Regions from separate parts of the Pantoea sp. X-Soil-ISGK-259 genome, predicted to be linked through region 3. Evidence: riboswitches for the same ligand, from Rfam matches in the RefSeq annotation. Region 3 holds a riboswitch; each other region holds the start of a gene.
The links. Region 3 has a riboswitch for thiamine pyrophosphate ahead of AC6I77_RS21020 (FAD-dependent oxidoreductase). Riboswitches for the same ligand answer to the same signal wherever they lie in the genome.

Region 1: another riboswitch for thiamine pyrophosphate. It lies ahead of thiB (thiamine ABC transporter substrate binding subunit); the one in region 3 lies ahead of AC6I77_RS21020 (FAD-dependent oxidoreductase).
Region 2: another riboswitch for thiamine pyrophosphate. It lies ahead of thiM (hydroxyethylthiazole kinase); the one in region 3 lies ahead of AC6I77_RS21020 (FAD-dependent oxidoreductase).
Region 4: another riboswitch for thiamine pyrophosphate. It lies ahead of tenA (thiaminase II); the one in region 3 lies ahead of AC6I77_RS21020 (FAD-dependent oxidoreductase).

Annotation. Positions count from the first base shown of each region.
Region 1 is NZ_AP035986.1:674,057-677,893, forward strand. Features, by position in the region: gene thiP (thiamine/thiamine pyrophosphate ABC transporter permease ThiP) at 1-903, opposite strand, end outside; gene thiB (thiamine ABC transporter substrate binding subunit) at 879-1,865, opposite strand; TPP riboswitch at 1,912-2,014, opposite strand; gene sgrR (HTH-type transcriptional regulator SgrR) at 2,050-3,711, opposite strand.
Region 2 is NZ_AP035986.1:2,649,329-2,653,165, reverse strand. Features, by position in the region: gene AC6I77_RS12560 (AEC family transporter) at 1-763, opposite strand, end outside; gene AC6I77_RS12555 (hypothetical protein) at 862-1,059, opposite strand; TPP riboswitch at 1,367-1,467, shown strand; gene thiM (hydroxyethylthiazole kinase) at 1,502-2,299, shown strand; gene thiD (bifunctional hydroxymethylpyrimidine kinase/phosphomethylpyrimidine kinase) at 2,286-3,086, shown strand; gene AC6I77_RS12540 (GntR family transcriptional regulator) at 3,138-3,824, opposite strand.
Region 3 is NZ_AP035987.1:389,247-393,083, forward strand. Features, by position in the region: gene AC6I77_RS21005 (HesA/MoeB/ThiF family protein) at 1-57, opposite strand, end outside; gene AC6I77_RS21010 (thiazole synthase) at 67-822, opposite strand; gene thiS (sulfur carrier protein ThiS) at 825-1,022, opposite strand; gene AC6I77_RS21020 (FAD-dependent oxidoreductase) at 1,006-1,950, opposite strand; TPP riboswitch at 2,082-2,201, opposite strand; gene AC6I77_RS21025 (ArsR/SmtB family transcription factor) at 2,343-2,657, opposite strand; gene AC6I77_RS21030 (alkene reductase) at 2,674-3,792, opposite strand.
Region 4 is NZ_AP035987.1:149,578-153,414, reverse strand. Features, by position in the region: gene ascF (PTS cellobiose/arbutin/salicin transporter subunit IIBC) at 1-218, shown strand, start outside; gene AC6I77_RS19910 (6-phospho-beta-glucosidase) at 254-1,684, shown strand; TPP riboswitch at 1,790-1,892, shown strand; gene tenA (thiaminase II) at 1,961-2,662, shown strand; gene AC6I77_RS19900 (ABC transporter ATP-binding protein) at 2,659-3,399, shown strand; gene AC6I77_RS19895 (ABC transporter permease) at 3,396-3,837, shown strand, end outside.

The DNA.
Region 1 (3,837 bases), on a different replicon from region 3:
CAGGAGGAGTGCCAGCAGGATCAGCAGTGCATCGATCAGCTGTGCTCCACGCGAATCCTGCGGATCACGCCAGCCATGCAACTGGCTGGTTCCGGCAGGAATCGCCTTGCTGAAACGCTGGCTGAGCAGCACCAGCGTCAGACAGCAGCCGAGCTGGATGAGCGCCAGTAGCGCTGCGCGTCCGGGATCGTAGTCATAACTCAGCGCCTGGAAGATCGCCAGCTCAATGGTAGTGGCCTGCGGACCGCCGCCGAGTGACAGTACGGTGGCAAAGCTGGCGAAACAGAGCATGAAGATCAGCGCACCGGTCGGCAACAGCTGACGCCGCAGCCATGGCCACTCCAGCAGACGAAAATGATGCCAGCCGCGCAGGTCAAGCTGTGCCGCCAGCTGACGCTGTTCCGCCGGAATACTCTCCAGCGCCTGCAGCATCAGGCGGGTCGCCAGCGGCAGGTTAAAGAAGACGTGCGCCAGCAAAATGCCCGGCAGGCCATAGGGAGAGAAGTGATAACCGATGCCTGCCAGCTGGCACAGCTTCGCCAGCCAGCCGTTGCTACCATAGACGGTCAGCAGGCCAAACACCGCGACCAGCACTGGCAGCACCAGCGTCATGGCGCACAGGCGCAGCAGCAGCAGACGACCCGGAAAACGGCGTCGATAGAGCGCCCGCGCCAGCGGAACCGCAGGCAGCAGCGACAGCAGGGCGGAGAGCAGCGCCTGACCAAAAGTGAACGCGATAACGTGATGCAGGTAGTCATCCTGCAGCACGCTACGTAAGTCCGTGTCCGGTGCGGCGCTCCAGAGTGCACCGAACGCCATAAATGCCACGATGGTCAGCAATATCGTGGCGAGCGAACCGGGAATCAGCCAGCGCGGCATCAGCGGCTGACGGCGCGTTGCCACTGGCTAATCCAGCCTGAACGCTGGCTGGCCACCTCTTCCGGTGAGAACTGCAGAGCGGTGGAAGGCACGTTGAGCGCCGCGAAACCTGCTGGCAGCGGCGTATCAATCACCGGATACATCCAGTTGCCGGTGGGGATGGTGCGCTGGAAGTCAGGTGAGACCATAAACTTCATAAACTGCTGTGCCAGCGCCGGCTGTTTGCTGCTGGCTAGCTGCGCGGCAACTTCGACCTGCAGATAATGACCCTCTGCAAAGGGTGCAGCGGCGTAATTCTCTTTCTTCTCTTCGATGATGTGGTAAGCCGGAGAGGTGGTGTAGCTCAGCACCAGATCGCCTTCGCCCTTGAGGAACAGGCCATAGGCTTCACTCCAGCCTTTGGTGACCGTCACGGTTTTCTGCGCCAGCTTTTGCCACGCCTGCGGAGCCTGATCGCCATAGACTTTCTGCATCCAGAGCAGCAGACCTAAGCCGGGCGTGCTGGTGCGGGGATCTTCGTAGATCACCCGCCACTTCTCCGGGCTGTCGACCAGCTCTTTCAGGCTTTTTGGCGGATTTTTCAGCCGCGTTTTGTCATAAACAAACGCGAAGTAGCCATAATCGAACGGCACGAAGGTGGTGTTGTGCCAGCCATCGGGCAGTTTTAATGTCGATGTGTCGACCTGACTTTCGGCAAACAGACCTGTTTTCTGCGCGGCCTGCACCAGATTGTTATCCAGCCCCAGCACCACATCGGCTTTACTGTTTTTGCCTTCCATCCGCACGCGGTTCAGCAGCGACACGCCATCTTCCAGCGTGACGAATTTCAGCTCGCAGTCGCACTGTGCTTCAAAGGCTTTTTTAACCGCCGGGCCAGGGCCCCAGTCGGCGGAGAAGGAGTCGTAGGTGTAGACCGTGAGAACCGGCTTAGCCGCCAGAACGGGGGCGGAGAGTAACAGCAGCACCGGCAGAACTTTGTTTAACACTTTGCGCTCCTTCAGGAGAATAGGGGATGAGTCGCAAAGGATCTGAGCACAGAGGCCTCTCAAATCCCTACGTCGGTATTAACCGAATCAGGTTCGACGGGTCTCTCTCAGCGGCTTGCTTGTGGCAGGCCGCACCCCGTTGAGAACGTCACATTCTAGTCATTTCAGCGCCGGGGCGAAAGCGTCACAGCGCGGGTGGGGCGAACCAGGCCGATTTAAAATCAAACCAGCCCAGCGTATTCATCCGGACGCCGCGCATACTGCGCTGCCCTTCAAGCAACAGCCAGTGATGAAACAGCGGATGCAGGCCGGCTTCGTCGACCAGCTGTTTGCTCCATTCGGCCAGCGGCAGCGCTTTCTCGCGCCAGCGGGCCGCATCGCCGTGCCAGTCGATAGCAAGGCAGTGATGCAGCAGCGGGATCTCATAAAGCTGTGCGAACAGCGAATAATTCAGCGGCAGGGTAAAGTTCACGCTTCCCAACCAGATATCACTCTCCGTTTCGCCCTGATACCAGCTTTCGTAGCTGATCTCACGGGTCTCCAGCGTGACGCCATGCTCTGCCAGCAGCGGACGCAGCGCATTCGCGATGCCTTCATGCTCCACGTGCTGGCTGTACCAGGTCAGCGTCAGATGGGTTAAGTCGGGCGGTTTTTCTACTGGCGTCAGGTCACGGCGATGATGCCAGCGTGGCAGCAGATCATACGCCGGAAACCAGTAGCGCTGATAGCCGACACCAGCGTGATTGAGCAGGGCGATGGGGTTAAACAGGTAGCTGACCCAGCGCCGGACCGCTTCGTTGCGACCCTGCTCTGAACGCTGGTCGAACAAAAGATAGTAGCAGCCCTCTTCAAGGCGGCTCTCCTCCTGAACTTCATCGGTGCTGCCGCCCTGCAGACGGACACCCGCATAGACCAGCTCATCGCTGATGTCGGGCAGTACCCAGATAGAGACATCATCAATCAGCGCGCGAAAACCGAAGTAGTCATCAAACGCTTCGATCTTCAGCTGGCTCTCCTGATTGCGGATCACCCGGTAAGGACCGGTGCCAACTGGCTGGCGAGCAAAGTCTTGCAGCGTCGGCCATTCGCGCGGCAGGATCATCGCACTGACGCTGCCCAGCAGCCAGGGCAAGCCCTCGTCGGGCTGGCTTAAACGGATATCCAGCGTCCAGGGGGCAGGTGAGTCGATTTGCGCAATATGGGAAAAGAGCGGATGGGGGCGCTGACGCTCCAGCGTGGCGAGCACATCCTCCATCTCCAGTTCTCTGCCGTGATGGAAGCGAATCGCCGGACGCAGGAAGAAGCGCCAGTGAAGTGGAGACGTCTGCTGCCAGTGGTGCGCAATATCGGGTTCGATTTCCCCGTTTTCCTCATTTATCCGCGTCAGACCGTTGAAAATCTGTCGGGCAATGTGGGTTTCCGAGCGCCGCAGCGGCGAGCCGGGCAAAAGGTTGAGCAGCGGACGATAGTAGAGCACCCGCAGGATATGCTTGCCCTGCCGGAAACTGCGCCCCAGGTGCGCGCTGATCATCTGCCGCACCTGGTTTTTATCGCCTACCAGCTGGACCAGCTGATCGATGCGATCCTGTTCCAGCAAATCCTCGGCACGCTGCTGCTGCAGGGCCAGGCCCGTGTAGCAGAAGATAAGCTGCGATCGCTTGCCGCGTCCGGCTTCAGCCTGCCAGGTCAGCCAGCCTGCGGCCTGCATCCGGTTGAGCAGATTGCGCATATGGCGGCGCGAGCAGTGCAGCAGATCAGCCAGTTCGCTGAGCGTAATCTCCTGCGTCTGGCCCTGACAACTCTGCCACAGGCGGATGAACTGCTGCTTCAGACGTGATGAGGACATAAAAGGGGAACTCCCTGTGAAAAGCGCTCTGTTTTTCCTGCCCCATTTTAAGAGCAAACTTTACGCTATGGGAAGAGCGGGAGGCATTCAGCAGTGAATGGCGTTCGACCCTCACTTCGCTGTTCA
Region 2 (3,837 bases), on a different replicon from region 3:
GCCACGCGATAGCCCATACCGTCATCGGTTGCAGCACCAGCTTCAGCAGGCAAATGGTGTAGCTCTCTTTTAAGCCGTCCCGCACCCGATAGTGCGCCAGGCTCATGCCCAGCGTGACCAGCGACAGCGGCGCGGCCAGCGAGGCCAGCATCTTTAATGGTTCAGCGGCCAGCAGTGGCAACGGGCGTTGCAGAAAACTCCAGGCTGTACCGCTGAGAATGCCGATGATGAGCGGATTCTTCAGCACACCGATCAATGTGCGCCAAAGGCCATTCAGCGAGAAGCTGCCCTGCTTCGCCCACTCGACTGAAACGGTCAGTAAAGTCCACAGGATCAGGCTGTTAAACACCAGCACCAGCGCCACCGGCGGCAGCGCTTCTGGCCCGAGTAACACGGTGGCCACCGGGATCCCCAGCATCACGTTATTAGAGAAGATACCGCCCAGGGCAAAGACTGAAGCCGCCACGCCATCCAGATCGAACAGCCTTGTTGCCAGCAGTCGCCCCACGATAAACACCAGCAGGCAACTGCCGAAGAAGGCCAGTAACAGGCGCGCATCCACCGGCGGGCTTTGTGAGAAGGTACTCATTACCCGAAACAGCATGCAGGGCAGTGCAACGTTAAACACAAAGCGGTTCATCCCTTCGCTGATGCTGGCAGGCCATTTTCCGAGGCGTGTCAGGCAGTATCCCAGTAAGATCAGGATAAACAGCGGAGCTGAGAGATAAATTTGATGGCTTAAGCTTTCAAACAGCAGTGGCATAGAGGGCGTCTGATCAGGCGATGATTAGTTATCAGACTAACAAATTGCTAACTAACTGTTAACTGGAACGGTGTCTGAACCCTCCGCCGTGAGGGCGACTAATCTAGCCAGCGACGCGCCTGTTCATCGGTGATATCACGATAATAGACGCGATGGATTATTTCGTTACAGCCTGAGCAGCGTGCGGAAATATAGGTTGAAAAATAATATCTGCCACTGGGTGCGACGGCACCCTGACGTTCAATAATAATATCCTGCCATCGATGACGGTGTGGAATAAGCGCTAAAAATCGCATCATACATCCTGCATAGTATGAAGTTCCGCTTCAGGAGGTAACTAACCTCATGAAATAAAATATTTTTTACGATGATGCTGCAAGCAGGTTAATTATTATTATGCAGTCAGAGACACTGCAGGAAATATTTCCTGTCAGGGGGATAAATAAAGCTAACTATAAAGAGGTGTTTCGTTAACCCGCAGCATTAAGCCTTTTTTTGTGACCTCAGGCGTTGATCGGGATCATATGAATTGTTTCAGCACGGATTATTTCCCCGACAGGTGTCGCTTGCTTTCACCGTATAGCTCTCCTATGCTGCAAGCCGTAACACGACTCGGGGTGCCGCTTTCCACACGGAAAGGGCTGAGAAAAACCCGCTGACCTGAACTGGATAATGCCAGCGTAGGGAAGTCTGATGCCTGACCGCATTCGCCTTCTTGTTCGCCGGTTGGGAGCTACGATGACACATCAATCTCAACACCTTTCTGCCGCGCACTTCGCGCCCATCCTGCACACTTTCCGCCGTCAGTCACCGCTGGTGCACTGCATGACCAATGACGTGGTTCAGAACTTCACCGCCAATGTACTGCTGGCACTTAATGCCTCACCGGCGATGGTGATCGATCCGGAAGAAGCCGCAGAGTTCAGTGAATTGGCCGATGCGCTGCTGATTAATGTGGGCACGTTAACCCCCGAACGGCAGCAGGCGATGCAGGCTGCCATCACTGCCGCTAATCTGGCGGGCACACCCTGGACACTCGATCCGGTTGCGGTCGGCGCGCTGACGCTGCGCAGTGACTTCTGTCAGCGGTTATTGAGTCAGCAACCGGCGGTGATCCGCGGCAATGCATCAGAGATTCTGGCGCTGGCACAGCAGGCCAGTGGCGGGCGGGGCGTTGATACACTGCATCAGGCGGATGCGGCAATTGATGCAGCACAGCAACTCGCTGAGACCTGGAAAACGCTGGTGATCGTCACCGGTGAAGTGGACTACGCCACGGATGGTCAGCGGATCCTCGCCATAAGCGGTGGAAGCCCGTTAATGACACGGGTGGTGGGCACCGGCTGTGCACTCTCCGCCGTGGTAGCGGGCTTCAGCAGTCTGCCTGGTGATCGTCTAATGAATGTCGCGGCCGCCTGTCAGGTCATGGCCCTGGCGGGAGAAAAGGCAGCGGCGCAGGCTGCCGGGCCGGGCAGTTTTGCCACCGCGTTTATTGATGCCCTCTGGACGCTGGAGGTGGGCAATGAAGCGCATTAATGCCCTGACGATTGCCGGTACCGATCCCAGCGGCGGGGCAGGCATTCAGGCCGATCTGAAAACCTTCTCGGCTCTGGGCGCCTATGGCACCAGCGTCATAACCGCGCTGGTGGCACAAAACACGCAAGGCGTGCAGTCTGTTTACCGGATTGCACCTGAGTTTGTTGCCGCCCAGCTCGATTCGGTGCTGAGTGATGTGCGCATCGACAGCGCAAAAATTGGCATGCTGTCAGAAACGGCTATCGTAGAGCAGGTTGCTGCCCGGCTGAGAAAGGCAGATATCCCGTTTGTGGTACTGGATACCGTGATGGTCGCAAAAAGTGGCGATGCGCTGCTCTCGCCAGACGCCGTGGCCAGCGTACGTGAGCTGTTATTGCCGCAGGTCTCGTTGATCACACCGAATCTGCCGGAAGCGGCGGCGTTGCTCAACTGTGCTGTCGCCAGCGATGAGGCGGAGATGCGCGAGCAGGGACGGGCATTGCTGGCGCTGGGCTGTCAGGCTGTGCTGATGAAAGGCGGACATCTTACGGCGGCAGAGAGCCCGGACTGGCTGATCACGCATTCCACTGAGCAGCGATTCAGCACGTCTCGCGTCAACACCCGTCACACCCATGGCACCGGCTGCACGTTGTCGGCCGCCTTAGCCGCGTTGCGTCCGCGTCATGCTGACTGGGCAGAGACGATTGGGGAAGCCAAAAACTGGTTACAACAGGCGTTGTTAATGGCAGATACGCTGGAGGTCGGGAAGGGCATCGGGCCGGTTCACCATTTTCATCAATGGTGGTGACGGCGAAGACCCGCACCGGCCTGACATTCAGGCGGTGCGGGTGATGAGCGATTAGGGTGCTTCAAACCAGGCGCTGTTACGCTCGGCAATGGGGGTGATTGAGAAGATCATCTCCTGCAGGTGGCGACGCATCGCCGCTTCGGCAGCATTGTCGTCATGGCCCTTGAGCGCGGCAAAAATCTCTTCATGCTGCTCAATCAGCTTTTCTGGCGGCGAGACTTCACTCAACGTCAGAAAGCGCACGCGGTCCATTGCCGCTTTGATGTTCTCAACCGTCTCCCAGGCCAGCTTGCAGTCGATACTTTCAGCGATCAGGCGATGAAACTCATCGTCCAGCGTAAGAAAAGCCTGGCTGTCATGGCGTTCAGCAGCCATGCGCTGCAGCTGCAGGTTATGTTCCAGCGCCATCAGCGACGAGTCGTCTATCTCCAGCGCCGCGCGACGAACCACCGACACTTCCACCGCTTCACGGATAAAGCGGCCATCCGCTACCCGCTTAGCGGAGATTTTGCGCACAAAGGTGCCGCGCTGCGGCAATACCTGTACCAGTCCGGCTTCAGCCAGCTTGATGAACGCTTCGCGCACCGGCTGGCGTGAGACGTTGAAGCGCGCGGACACTTCCTTTTCAGAAAGCAGCGAGCCTGGCTGAATTGCGCAGGTGACAATATCTTTGCGCAGATACCGGTAAATCTGCTGATTTACCGGTTCGCTGGTCGTAATGGTATAGGCGATCGACATGCAGCAATATCCA
Region 3 (3,837 bases):
CTGCTGCCCCGCTTCGCCAATTTCAGGCAACATGGTCTGTCGCTGATAACGCGCCATTGTCTCTCCTCAGAACTCTGCCAGACCAAAAATGGGCGTAGAGGCAGAGGCCATATCACGCTGCTCCATCAGGCCCGCCTGGAATCCCTGATGTCCGCCATAAATCGCAGCAGCAAACGCACCGGCCATCCGCACCGGATCGCCTGCTTTTGCCACCGCTGTGTTGAGCAGCACACCGTCGAAACCCATCTCCATAGCCTGCGCCGCCTGACCGGGTGAGCCGATACCTGCGTCGATAATCAGCGGCACATCTTTAAACCACGCACGCATCGTGCGCAGCCCTTCGATATTGCGCAGCCCCTGACCGGAGCCAATTGGCGCGCCCCAGGGCATCAGCACTTCGCAACCCGCTTCCAGCAATTTTTCACCGACAATCAGATCTTCGGTGGTATAGGGAAAAACCTGGAAACCGTCAGCACAGAGGATGCGCGCGGCTTCAACCAGTGCAAAAGGATCGGGTTGCAGCGTGTCAGCATGGCCGATCACTTCCAGTTTGATCCATGGCGTGTCGAACAGTTCACGCGCCATTTGCGCCGTTGTCACGGCTTCTTTTACCGTGTGGCAACCGGCTGTATTCGGCAGAATGCGCTTGTTGAGCTGTTGCAGTAGCGTGCGGAAGGCACCCCCTTCGCTGCCCTCCCGTCGAAGGCTGACAGTAATGATTTCTGCACCTGAGGCGTCGATCGCCTGCTGCAGAATGTCGGGAGACGGATAGCCAGCAGTACCCAGAAGAAAGCGGGATTGCGGCGCAAATTGATAGAACATTATTAACCTCCCTGCATCGGTGACAGGATTTCCAGCTGATTACCCGCCTCAAGTTGCTGGCTGGCATACCGGCTTCGCGGCACAAACTCACCGTTCAGCGCGGCGGCGACGGAGCGCGGGTCGATCTGCTGCTCCTGCAGCAGTTCCGCCAGCGTGCCTGCATCGGTTTCAATCGTGCGTCCATTAAGTTGAACTCGCATGAGTCATCTCCTGAGTCAGTTGCAGCATGAGGTTTTCAGCCATGATCGGAGCCAGCAAAAAGCCATGGCGATACAGCCCATTGAGCGAAAAACGGCCATTCTCAAAACGAACCTCCGGCAGGTTCTGTTGATAGGCAGGGCGCAGGCCGGTGCCGCTCTCCACAATCCGCGCTTCAGCCAGCGCCGGATGCAGACTGTAAGCGGCGCTTAGCAACTCCATCATGGCTCTGGCGCTAATCGGACTGCTGTCGTGACTTTCGACCATGGTGGCACCCAGCATGAAGTGCCCTTCTGCTCGGGGCACCAGATAGCAGGGAAAGCGAGGATGCAGCAGCCGGACAGGACGGGAGAGCTGAACGTCATGCGTCTGGAGGATCAGCATTTCACCCCGTACGGCGCGCAGCGCGGGCTGCTGATCCGCGGCGTGAATGCCACGGCAGTCAATGATGGTGCCGGTGGGTTCACCACTGTGTAAGGGCACGCCAGCCTGTTGTAATTTGTCACGCAGTTGCTGCAACGCCAGGCGGGGATCGAGATGCGCCTCCGCCGCAAAATACAGACCACGGGCAAAGCGATTTTCCAGCGCCGGTTCGATATCACCCGGTACGACCCACTCATGTTTTTCCGTCATGCTGGCGAAGCGCGTCAGTTCGCGGCTATCACGCGGCGGCGCAACCACCAGCGTACCCTGCTGTTCCACGCCATCAACACGTTGCGACCACCAGCCTGCAGCGTGCTGGCCCCAATCGATCACCTGCTGAGGCGCGCTTTCCGCTTCGCACCAGGGCGCGAGCATGCCACCCGCCCAGTGTGAGGCGGCACGACAGTCAGGCTGCGTAATGATTTCGACGGTTTCGCCCCGCTCCATCAGCAGTGTGGCGACGCACAGCCCGGCCACGCCACTGCCAAGCACCGACCAGCGGCTCATGATGTCCACCGGCGAGGAAGAGAGAGATTCTGGATGAGATATTTCACTTTGGCCTCGTTATACGTTAACGAAGACCCGTGATACGGAGGGAAAAGGCAGAGGCGTCGTGCATGCGCCCCTGCGGCAAGTATCTGATGCGATACCCGTCTTCCTACGCCAGTATCAACTGGGTCAGGTTCTAAGGGTCGCTAAGCCGCGCGATGCGCTATTAGCCTCTCAGTCTCTCTGGCGAGACTCCCCTGACGGGTTTAGTTGTAAGTGAAGCGGGCAGCTTCGTCAAGCGCGCACAGGATGGCTGCTAAGAATTTTAGGGGACAGGCAAGGTTTTGCGCCAGAGTCAAATGCAATGCGTTAGCAGTAGGCAATGAGAGGGTGTTTAAACTGCAGTCGCCTTACAGCGCCTGCAGTGATTGTGTCAGCACGTCGGTGATTTCACGAATACGCGGTTCAGCACGACGATAATAGGTCCATTTGCCCACTTTGCTGGCTTCGACCAGCCCGGCACTGTGAAGTGCTTTCAGGCATAACGACGTGGCGGGCTGTGATAAGCCCGCCTTGTCCTGTATGAGGCTGGCACAGACGCCATACTGATCGAAGGGATAGAGCTGGGTATAGCCCGCAAACGCTTCTTCAGGATGCTTAAGCCACTTCAGCACTGCCACTCGGGTTGGATTGGACAGTAACTTCAGGGCATTTTCGGGGGACATGCCGCCTCACAGAGTATCAGGATTGAAAAACAGGATAGTCAGTATAACCCTTCTCCGTGCCGCCATACAGAGAAGCGTGGTCGACCTCATTCAGCGGATGACCTGATTTAATGCGTGCAGGCAAATCAGGATTAGCGATAAATGAACGACCAAAACCAAACAGATCGCCCCAGCCTTTTTCCAGTACATGCTGCGCTTTTTCAGCCGTGTAACGACCGGAATAGATGATCGGAGAGCGGAATGTTTCCCGCAGCGCAACGCGGAAACTTTCAGGCATGTCCGGGCTATTATCCCAGTCCGCTTCGGCAATGGAGAGATAACCGACTTCAAGTTCATTCAACAGTTTAGCGGCACGGATGTAGGTGGCATGGGGATCGCTTTCAACCAGACCGAGATAAACGCGCTCTTCGTCAGTACTCGAAAACAGAGGGGCAAACCGAACGCCCACGCGATGGCTGCCAAAGACCGAGCTGACGGCCTCAACGACTTCACGCAGGAAGCGCAGACGATTCTCCGCTGAGCCACCATATTCATCCGTACGCAGATTAGTATGCTCTGAAATAAACTGGTTAATCAGATAGCCGTTAGCGGAATGCAGTTCCACGCCGTCGAAACCGGCTGCTTTGGCGTTCTCCGCTGCCTGTCGGTAAAGCGCAACGATCTCTTTAACTTCCTCTGTGGTCAGTGCCCGTGGCTCGCTGGGTGCGGTCAGTATCCCCGCGCCTGGCCCGGTTTCAATAAATACCCGGACGTTATCGGCTGCGATGGCTGAAGGCGCTACCGGTGGCTGTTTACCTGGCTGAAGTTCATTGTGTGACACGCGGCCAACATGCCAGAGCTGGCAGAAAATGGTGGCACCTTCCTGATGTACCGCCTCTGTAACCTTTTTCCAGCCCGCGATTTGCGCGTCGCTATGGATCCCCGGCGTCCATGCATAGCCCTGCCCGCGAGGCTCAATCTGGGTGCCTTCAGTGACCATCAGTCCCGCACCGGCACGCTGACGGTAGTATTCCACCATCATATCGCCGGGAATATTGCCCGGCTGTTCACTGCGGCAACGCGTCAGCGGCGGCAGGACAATGCGGTTACGGAGTTTGAGATCGCCCAGGTTCAGGGGGGTAAAAAGTGACGGCATAACAAAAAGTCCTCTGATGTGTGAAGAGGCGCCATTATATTTACA
Region 4 (3,837 bases), 240 kb from region 3:
CGATGGCCTCACCCGGCCTCTTTACCAGCGTACAGTTCTTCGATCCCACCAATCCCATGAGTATTGTCTGGGTCGGTGCGGTCATGGTGCTCTCGGTGGTGTTGTCATTCGTGCTGACGCTACTGTTAGGCTTCGAGGATATTCCTGAGACAGAACCCGAAAGCGCTGCGCAACCTGCGCCTGCTACCGAACGCGCTAACGCGATCAATAGCCATTAGGAAAAGGGTCAGGCTGACCCAAAAAAGAGGATTGCATGTCTGATTCAAGGTTCCCGCAAGGGTTTTTATGGGGCGGCGCGCTGGCCGCTAACCAGAGTGAAGGTGGTTTTCGTGAGGGCGGAAAGGGCTTAACCACCGTCGATATGATCCCGCATGGCCCAAACCGGATGCCGGTTAAACTGGGTCTGGAAAAACGTTTTGCCCTGCGTGACGACGAGTTCTACCCCAGTCATGACGCTATCGATTTCTATCACCGCTATCCGGAAGATATTGCGCTGATGGCCGAAATGGGGTTCAGCGTGTTCCGCACCTCAATTGCCTGGAGCCGGCTCTATCCTAACGGTGACGAACTGACGCCTAATCCGGAAGGCATTGCGTTTTATCGTGCGGTCTTCGAAGAGTGCCGGAAATACAATATCGAACCGCTGGTCACGCTTTGCCATTTTGATGTCCCGATGCATCTGGTCACGGAATATGGCTCATGGCGCAATCGCAAAATGGTCGATTTTTTTGCCCGTTACGCACGAAGCTGTTTCGAGGCGTTTGATGGACTGGTGAAATACTGGCTGACCTTCAACGAGATCAATATCCTGCTGCACAGTCCGTTTTCCGGGGCTGGCCTGGTCTTTGAACCCGGCGAGAATAGAGACCAGGTAAAATATCAGGCGGCACATCATGAACTGGTTGCCAGCGCGCTGGTTACGCGAATCGCGCATGAAGTGAATCCGGTCAATCAGGTCGGCTGCATGCTGGCCGGCGGCAATTTCTATCCCTGGTCGAGCAAACCGGAAGATGTCTGGGCTGCACTGGAGAAAGACCGCGAAAACCTCTTTTTTATAGATGTGCAGGCGCGCGGTGCCTATCCGGCTTACGCTGCCCGCGTGTTCCGTGAAAAAGGGGTGACGCTGGAGATCGCTGACGGTGATGCCTACATTCTGAAAAACAGCGTCGATTTTGTCTCATTCAGTTACTACGCTTCGCGCTGCGCGTCGGCAGAAATGAACGAGCAGAACAGTAGCGCCGCCAACGTGGTGAAATCCCTGACTAATCCCCATGTGCCACGCAGTGACTGGGGCTGGGGCATCGATCCGCTGGGGTTACGTATCACGATGAACATGATGTATGACCGCTATCAGAAGCCTCTCTTCCTGGTGGAGAATGGCCTGGGCGCACGCGATGAAGTCGACGCGAATGGCGAGATTAATGACGATTACCGCATCAGCTATCTGCGTGAACATATCCGCGCGATGGGCGACGCCATTGAAGATGGCGTGCCGGTGATGGGTTATACCAGCTGGGGCTGTATCGATCTGGTTGCCGCCTCGACCGGCGAAATGAGCAAGCGCTACGGTTTCGTCTACGTAGACCGCGACGATTTGGGTAACGGCACGCTGGCGCGTACGCGAAAAAAATCATTCTGGTGGTATAAGAAAGTGATTGCCAGTAATGGCGCAGATCTTGAGTGACACTGTCACTTAAAAAGCACATCTGAATGCACTGTCGCGTAGCAAACTTGCCTGAGCATAACACTGACGCATCCGTTGTGCTCAGGCACTAATTATCGTATAACGAATGTCTCCGAGGGGTGTCCTGTCATGGGCTGAGATGGCGAAAGCCGAACCCTTTGAACCTGATCTGGGTCATGCCAGCGAAGGGACGGGTCGGCAGATTTTCTGTCTCATTTCCTGCACTATCCCCTGTTCCAGACCGTATGCCCGGATCTCCCTTTTAATGGAGATCCCATGTCACATCCGCTTTTCGAGACCGGTTTCTATGGTCGTCTGCGCCAGCAGGCGGGCACGCAATGGCACGCCTATGTAAGGCACGATTTTGTGCAGCAACTCGGTCAGGGTACGCTGCCTCCTGCCGCCTTCCGTAACTATCTCACCCAGGATTATCTGTTCCTGCTCCACTTCGCCCGTGCCTGGGGTCTGCTGATCAGCAAACTCTCTGAGCCTGACGCTCTACGACGCGCTACGGCATCACTTAACGCGATTATCGGTGAACTGCCGCTGCACCTCGCTTACTGCCAGCAATGGGGCATCAGCGAGGCAACAATGGCACGTGAACCCGAAGCAGCGGAAACGCTCAATTACACCCGTTATGTGCTGGATGCCGGTCACACCGGCGATGCACTGGAGCTCATAACGGCGCTGATGCCCTGTGTTGCCGGTTACGCTGAAATCGGCCTGACTTTGCTGGATGATCCTGCGACGCGCATTGAGGGCAACCCTTACGCCGAATGGATTGAAAATTACGGCGATGAAGCCTATCTGGCCGGGGTAGGCTCGTCACTGATACTTTTTGAAACGCTGGCTCAGCAGCGCGCCGGAGAACAACGTTTTGATCGGCTGGCGGAGATTTTCACCACTGCGACCCGGCTGGAAGCGGCATTCTGGCAAATGGGGATAGATCACGCTGCCGATCTTCGGGTCAGACCATGAGCCAGCTGTGCAATGCCACACCGCCAGGTATTTCAGTTCGCCAGCTCAGCCTTACGCTGGGTCAGCAACAACTTTTCAGTCAGCTTGATCTGGAGATCGCCGGGGGTAAATTTACGGCGTTACTGGGTGCCAGCGGTGCAGGCAAAAGCAGCCTGATGCGTGTCATTGCCGGTCTTACGCCACCCAGTTCGGGACAGATTAGCGGCAGCGATGGCCTTCCGCTGACCGGACGCATCGCCTGGATGGGGCAACAGGATTTGCTCTATCCGTGGCTGACGATTGAGCAAAATGTCTGCCTGGCCAGTCGGCTGAAAGGCGAGAAAGCCGATCGCGACTGGGCGCAGTATCTGCTGGCAAGGGTTGGGCTGAGCCAGAGCGCCCGCGCGCGGCCCGCTACACTCTCCGGCGGGATGCGTCAGCGCGCTGCGCTGGCCCGCACTCTCTACACGCGTCAGCCTGTTGTGTTAATGGATGAGCCATTCTCCGCGCTGGATGCATTGACCCGTCATGAGATTCAGATGCTGGCGGCGGAGGTGCTGGTCGGTCACACGGTGCTGCTGATCACCCACGATGCCGCCGAAGCCTGTCGTCTCAGTCATCACCTGCTGGTGATCGGTGCGGCGGGAATCGAAGCCTCTCCACCACTACAGGGCCTGCCGCCAAGGGCAGCCGAGGACGCCGGCTTAATACGAAGTCAGGCCGCACTGTTGAAACAGCTAAGCGGAATAGCCAGATGAGCACACGTTTCGTACGTTTGCGTCGTGGAATTACGCTGTTTGCCGGTCTGATTGCAGCATGGTGGCTGGCCACGCTGACCTGTATTCCCGCCTTTCTGCTGCCCTCGCCCGCTGCAGTCGCTATTGCGCTGTGGCAGAACGCTGACTATCTCAGCTATCACACTCTGATTACCCTGACCGAGATCCTCAGCGGCATGGCGCTCGGCGTGCTGCTGGGTGGTGTGCTGGCGCTGGGCATGACCTATTCACCGTGGTTACAGCGCTGGATGATGCCGCTGGTGATCACCAGCCAGGCGATTCCGGTATTTGCGCTGGCTCCGCTGCTGGTTCTCTGGTTTGGCTTTGGCATGAGCGCCAAAGTCGCGATGGCCGTGCTGGTGATCTTCTTCCCGGTAACCTCCAGCTTTTTTGATGGCCTGCGCCGCGTTACGCCCGGCT